DNA from 2 places in the uncultured Methylobacterium sp. genome. Region 1 is predicted to be linked to the other one. Evidence: riboswitches for the same ligand, from Rfam matches in the RefSeq annotation. Region 1 holds a riboswitch; the other holds the start of a gene.

The links. A riboswitch is a leader RNA that binds a small molecule or an ion and turns the genes downstream of it on or off. The one in region 1 is predicted to bind cobalamin.
Region 2: it holds a riboswitch for cobalamin, as region 1 does, so the genes downstream of both, ACFE8Y_RS18215 (CbtB-domain containing protein) here and ACFE8Y_RS04985 (TonB-dependent receptor) in region 1, are expected to answer to the same signal.

Annotation. Positions count from the first base shown of each region.
Region 1 is NZ_CAXTBY010000012.1:2,261-5,620, reverse strand. It holds gene ACFE8Y_RS04985 (TonB-dependent receptor) at 1-1,970, opposite strand, end outside; cobalamin riboswitch at 2,266-2,461, opposite strand; gene ACFE8Y_RS04980 (dicarboxylate/amino acid:cation symporter) at 2,712-3,360, shown strand, end outside.
Region 2 is NZ_CAXTBY010000117.1:7,315-10,674, forward strand. It holds gene cobW (cobalamin biosynthesis protein CobW) at 1-56, opposite strand, end outside; gene ACFE8Y_RS18205 (DUF1636 family protein) at 93-473, opposite strand; gene ACFE8Y_RS18210 (CbtA family protein) at 466-1,218, opposite strand; gene ACFE8Y_RS18215 (CbtB-domain containing protein) at 1,241-1,417, opposite strand; cobalamin riboswitch at 1,456-1,646, opposite strand; gene cobU (bifunctional adenosylcobinamide kinase/adenosylcobinamide-phosphate guanylyltransferase) at 1,711-2,238, shown strand; gene cobO (cob(I)yrinic acid a,c-diamide adenosyltransferase) at 2,235-2,852, shown strand; gene ACFE8Y_RS18230 (cobyric acid synthase) at 3,025-3,360, shown strand, end outside.

The sequences.
Region 1 (3,360 bases):
ACGTACTGGAACCCGACCCGCGCCTCCCAAGTCGGCGCGAAGGCGTAGTTGACCCAGGCGTTGGCCACGCGCTCGGGCACGTCGATCGGCTGGCGCCCGGCATAGGAGATCACGGCGCCGTTCACGGTCTGGTCGAAGGTGTCGTACTGCGCGTGCAGCAGGGCGAGGTTGGCATCGACCCGCCAGAGCGGCGTCACCTGGAACGACAGCGCTGCCTCGACGCCGACCGAGGATTGCCGCCCGACCTGCGTCGCCACGGTCGGCTGGCCCGGCACGTTCGAGATCAGGTTGTCCTTGACGATGCGGTAGCCGGCCAAGGTCCACTCGCCCTTGCCGTCGAGGAACACGCCCTTGGCGCCGACCTCGACCTGCTCGCCGGTGGTGAGCTTGAAGCCGGCCAGCGACTGCGACAGGGTGATGAGGCTGTTCACCGGGTCGGTCGCGGTGGCGTACTGCGCGTAGAGTGCCGTCTCCGGCGTTGGGTTGAACATCAGCCCGAAGCGGTAGCCGAGCCCCTGGAAGCTCTTCTCGAACCGGTTGCCGGTGACGAGATCCTCGCGTTGGAGAGTGGGAGCGTCGTAGCGAACGCCCGTCAGCAGCGAGAGTTGATCGGTCAGGATCAGGCGGTCCTCGGCGAAGACCGAGGCTTGGTTGGTCTGCGTCGCGTAGGCGGGCCGCGCTCGGCCGTTCACCGGGAACAGGCCGGGATCGTAGTTGGTCAGCGGCACGCTCGTGGTCTGGTCGAAATAGAAGTTGTTGGTGTGGCGGAAATCGATGTGGTTGACGTCGAAGCCCGCCAGGAATTCGTTGCGGAATCCGAACAGGCTGCCGCGGAAGGCGGCGTCGAAGCGGTTCCCGACCTGCTCCTGCTGATGGTAGATCTCCAGGTAGTCGCCGCGGTCGACCAGCCCCGTGCCGCGGTTGAAGCTGTACTGCTCCACGTCGAGCCAGTGGCGCCGGCTCTGGAGGCGGTAGGCGGTGTTGCGCACGGTGATGTCGGCGGTGGGCGTCCACTCGGTCTTGAACTGCGTCCAGTTGTCGGCCCAGGTGATCTTGGCGTCGCGGACGTTGTAGTTGTTGAACCGGATCGAATCCGGGATGCGCCCGTTCACGAGCGGCGTGCCCCAGTAGCGGGCCGGCTCCTGGTAGCCGAGGTCGTGGCTCACGGTGAAGGCCAGATCCGGCGTCGCCTGGAGCAGGATCGCGCCCGAGACCGCGAGGTTGCGGAAGTCGCCCTCCGGGCTGATCCAGCCGCCGGCGCGGTTGCCGCTGATGTTGAGGCGGTAGGCCACGGCGTCGCCGATCGGGCCGCCGGAATCGAGCGCGAGCCGCGCGATGCCGTCGGTGCCGAGCCCCCCGCGCACCACGTTGATCGGCGTGAAGGTCGGCTTCTTGGGCACCACGTTGATGACGCCGCCGATCGCCCCGTCGCCGTAGAGCACCGAGGCCGGCCCGCGCAGCACCTCGATGCGCTCGACGTTCCAGGTGTCGAACGGGAACGTCACGGTGTTGGCGCCGACATACATCCGCGTGCCGTCGTAGAGCTGCTGGATCGAGTTCGGGCCGGCAAAGCCGCGGGATGTGAAGGCGCCGTTGCCGTTGCCCGGAGACGCGATGGTGGTGATGCCGGTGGCGTTCTGCGTCACCGCGTCGGCGATCGTGTCCTGGCCGCGCAGGCGCGCGGTGTCGCCGGAGATGATGTCGATGCTGCCGGGCGTCTCCAGCGGCGTCAGCCCGAGGCGGCTCGCGCCGCGGTCGGGGGTGTTGAGGTTCAACCCCGTCGGCGCGGCTCGCGTCAGGCCGACGCCGTTGCCCTCGACCGACAGGGTATCGAGGAGGACGCTGGATGGCGGCTCTCCCGTGGCGACCGCCGTCTGAGCGCGGGCGCCGGCGGCGCCGAGCCCTGCTGCGGCGAGGAGGAGCGTGCGAAGGGCCGCGCGGCGGTCGCGCGGTCTGTGGAGGAGGCGCATGATGGGTCGGCTTCGGCTGTTTCGACGCGGCAGCACGGCCTCGACGACCCAAGCCCTATCGTGACTGTAACAATGTTACAATCCGTCGGGCCACCGGACGCGGACCGGCCGTCGGCGCGCGGCGGCCGATGGCCTCCGCGGATGCGGGCGGCCGGTGCGCTCGGGGCGGGATGGGGCATCGATTCGGACGTGCGGACGCGGGTGTGGCACGTCACCGCGAACGAGGCCGCCCCGCATGGCCCGGCGGGCGCACGCGTCTCGACACCCGCCGGAGCACCCCGCCCGACGCGTTTCGCGTGTGACCACGACTGACGGCAGGTCTCCTGGCTCGCGGGTCGCTGCCCCTCATCGTCTTCCCAGGTGCCAAGCACCCAGTGACGTGTTGATGGAGGGCTCGCCGCTTACAGTTGCGGGGGCAGCCGCGGCATCGGACGAATCCTCACCGCGTTCCCTTTTGATCCCCGAAGGGAACCGTCGCGTCCACTTGGGCGATGGCGCGCGGGAGAGTCAACACGAGGCAACACATCCGCGTAGGCTGTGCTTTAGCGGTGACAATCGGACCTCGGTCCGAAGCATTCCGTCGTGCGATAGGCTCTTCATCGATCGGTTGCGCCGGCACGGGCGCGTTCGATCCTTCAGCAGGGTCGAAGGCTGGCATTTGCGTTGCTTAGCCAGCTTTTGCGGCCTCGTACGGCGGATCATCCGACCTGGGGCGATGGCGCCGCGCCCCAGGATCAGCCGATGTCCACGATCGCCGCCGTCGTTCCCCCACCCGCCCCGGCGGTGCGCGCGCCGCTCTACAAGTCGCTCTTCGTGCAGGTGGTCGTGGCGCTTCTGCTCGGCATCGTGCTCGGCATGGCGGCGCCCGACTTCGCGGTCGGCCTGAAGGTCTTCTCCGACGCCTTCCTGAAGCTGATCTCGATGATCGTCGCGCCGATCGTGTTCTGCGTCGTCGTGCACGGCATCGCGGGCGCGGGCGACCTGAAGAAGGTCGGGCGCGTCGGCGTCAAGGCGCTGATCTACTTCGAGGTGATGACCACGATCGCGCTCGCCCTCGGAATCATCCTCGCCTACCTCGTCGGGCCGGGCCACGGGATGAACATCAACCCGGCCAACCTCGACGCCAAGGCGCTCTCGACCTACGCCGACAACGCGCACAAGCTCCAGGGCGGCGGCTTCTCGTCCTTCCTGATGAACATCATCCCCACCACCTCGTTCGACGCGCTCGCCCGCAACGACGTGCTCCAGGTGCTGTTCTTCGCGATCCTGTTCGGCGTCAGCCTCGCGATGTTCGGCGGCGAGAAGGGCAAGACGGTCACCGACCTGATCGACGCGGTCTCGGGCGTGCTGTTCAAGGCGATGGGGCTGATCGTGCGCGTCGCGCCGCTCG
Region 2 (3,360 bases), on a different contig from region 1:
CCGGCCCCTAGGAAGCCGGTGACGATGGTGCAGGGGATCTTTTGCACGATGCTCATGGGTGCTCTCGGCTCATGGGTGCTCCTGCCGCGGGCTCAGGCCGCGCGCGGCGGGAAAGGTGGAATCCGGGCGACGACGCCCGTACGGAATTCCTGCGGCCGCTCTCGCCACGGCACGATCCCGTCCGGCGTGCCGGCGTAGCGCCCGACGCCGTCGAGGATGATGCGGGCCGATTCGGCCGGGTCGAGGTCGCCGTAGACGTAGGTCCAACGGTTCTCGGATGCGACCGCGACGGTGCAGGGCCGCTTGCAGACCGAGAGGCACTCCACCGGCTCGATCCTCACGCCGGCCGGCTCGGGCAATCGGGCCGCAGCCTCGCGGAGCGCGTCGAGCAGCCGGGCGCCGGCGCGCGGCCCGTCCGGCGCGTCGCCCGCGATCCGGCAAGCGGTGCAGACGTAGAGGACGGTGTCAGGCACGGGCGGCCACCGCGGGCTTGGGGGCAAAAGTCCGCCACGCCCGGCCGAAGGCGAGGCCGATCACCGCCCAGAACACGAAGCCGATGGCGAGCGAGCGGGCGGCGAACTGCGCCGCGAGTCCGGCGGGCAACTCGGACTTCCCCACCGCCACCTCCGGCGCGCCGGCCAGATGCGGCGCCACGATCAGCACGAGGCCGCCGAGGATGGTGATCGGCACGCGCCGGATCGCGATGAGGTAGAGGCCCATGGCGGTTGCGGTCGCGGTCATCACCCACCACGCCTGCCGCGTGGCGAGCGGTGCGGCCTCGCTGCCGGGCAGCTCCGGCGGCAGGCCGAGCGCCGGCGCCAGCGCCACGGCGAGGAAGCCGGCGACCGCGAAGGCGAGACCGCGCTCGGGCGTCGGCTCGCGGCCGCAGGCCAGCATCACGGCGCCGAGGAGCAGGGCGTAGCCGATCCCGCCGACCAGGGTCGCGAGACCGGTGAAGAGCATGCGCGGCACACCCTCTCCCGGCTGCCACTCGGGTGCGGCGTGCGCCTCACCCGCCTCATGGCCGCCCTCGTGCGCGTGGGCGCGGTGCAGCAGCGGTCGCGAGGTCTCCGCAGCAGACGCCTCGACGGCGGCATGCGTCTCGAACCGCTCGGCCGCGATGATCAGCGGGGAGGTGAGGGCGAGTTCGAGGCCGGTCGCGACGACGGCCGCGAGGAAGCCGGCGGCGAGCGCCGCCGACAGGAGCCGGATGAGCATGGGGACGCCTGGATTCAGGCGGTCAATGGCACGGGAAGTTCTGCGTGTGCCGGAAGTCGTGCGCCGCGTTGTGCAGCGCCGAGGCCGGGGAGAAGCCGGCCAGGAACACGAGCCCGAGGCCGAGCATCGCGGCGAGCGCGATCGCAGCGAAGCCCTCGTTCGCACGGGCGCCGGGAACAGTCTGGGTCTGCGTGGTCATCATGACGAAACATCTCCGGCCGCCCCGCCGGCGGCGTTCGAGAACGTGCGGGGGACGGCAGGTCTCCTGGCTCGCGGATCGCCGCGCCTGCCGCCTTCCCGGTGCGAGACCAGTGGCGATGGCAGGCGCTAGCCGCTCACAGTTGCGGGGGCAGCCGCGGAGTCGGGTCGCCCCTCACCGCATTCCCTTTTCACCCCGTCTCCGGGGCACCGTCGCAGAAAGTCTTAGCCTGTCGCGCGGTCGCGCACAACGGAGGCTTTGACGGGCCGGCCGGGCTTGGGGCAAGGGAGGGCATGCAGCAGGCCGGTCCCCGGACGACCCTCGTGCTCGGCGGCGCGCGCTCGGGCAAGAGCGCCTACGCGGAGGCGCTGATCGAGGCCACGCCCACCCCGTGGCTCTACCTCGCCACTGCGCAAGGGTGGGACGACGAGATGCGCGCGCGCATCGCCCTCCACCGCGAGCGGCGCCCCGCCGGCTGGATCACGCGGGACGTGCCGCTGGCCCTCCCCGCGGCGCTTGCCGAGGCGCAAGGGCCGGTGCTGGTCGATTGCCTCACCCTCTGGCTCACCAACCTCCTGCTCTCGGACGCCGACCTCGACGCGGCGACGGACGCCCTGTCCGCGACCTGTGCCGCCGCGCCCGGACCGGTCGTGCTGGTCTCGAACGAGGTCGGCCTCGGCATCGTCCCCGACAACGCGCTCGCCCGCCGGTTCCGCGACGCCGCCGGACGCCTGCACCAGCGGCTCGCGCGGGAGGTCGACCGCGTCGTCCTGACGGTCGCCGGCCTGCCGCTGACCGTGAAGCCGCAAGGAACGCCATGACCGACGATCCCGGACGCGACGACGCCGCCCGCCACCGCGCGAAGATGGCGAAGCGCAAGGCGGTGCAGGACGCCGAGGTGGCGGGCAAGACGATCGAGAAGGGCCTGCTCATCGTCAACACCGGCTCCGGCAAGGGCAAGACCACGGCGGCCTTGGGCCTCGCGCTGCGGGCGCTCGGCCGCGGCTGGCGGATCGGGGTGGTGCAGTTCATCAAGGGCGCCTGGGACACCGGTGAGGCGCACGCGCTCGAAGCCTTCGGCGACCGGGTCGCGTGGCACGCGCTGGGCGAGGGTTTCACCTGGGAGACCCAGGACAAGGCCCGCGACATCGCCGCCTGCGGGCAGGCCTGGACCAAGGCCACCGACCTGATGGCCGACGCGACGATCCGCCTCCTCGTCCTCGACGAGCTCAACATCGCGCTCCGCTACGACTACCTCGACGTCGAGGCGGTGGTGGCGACGCTCCGCGCCCGGCGCCCCGACCTCCACGTCGTCGTCACCGGCCGCAACGCCAAGCCCGCCCTGGTCGAGGCCGCCGACCTCGTGACCGAGATGGGCAACGTCAAGCACCACTTCTCGGCCGGCGTGAAGGCGCAGGCGGGGATCGAGTTCTGATGCGTCGTCCCCGACACCCGGCAGGCGCTGCCCTCCTCTGCGGGGGAGGGTGGGCCTCGGCTCACGCGAGGGCCGGGAGAGGGGAGCATCGCATCCGGCACCGTCGCTCCCCTCATCCGACCCGCTGCGCGGGCCACCTTCTCCCGCAAGGGGGAGAAGGACGGGTCGTGGCATGACCCGCGCCCTGATGATCCAGGGCACCGGCTCCGACGTCGGCAAGTCGCTGATCGTCGCCGGGCTCGCCCGCGCCTTCACCCGCCGCGGCTTGGCGGTGCGTCCGTTCAAGCCGCAGAACATGTCGAACAACGCGGCCGTGACCGCCGACGGCGGCGAGATCGGCCGCGCCCAGGCCCTCCAGGCCCGGGCGGCCGGGGTCGCGCCGTCGGTCCACATGAACCCGGTGCTCCTGAAGCCGCAGAGCGAGGTCGGCAGCCAGGTGGTGGTGCAGGGGCGGATGGTCGCGACCGTGACGGCGCGCGACTACCAGGCCTGGAAGCCCCGGCTGATG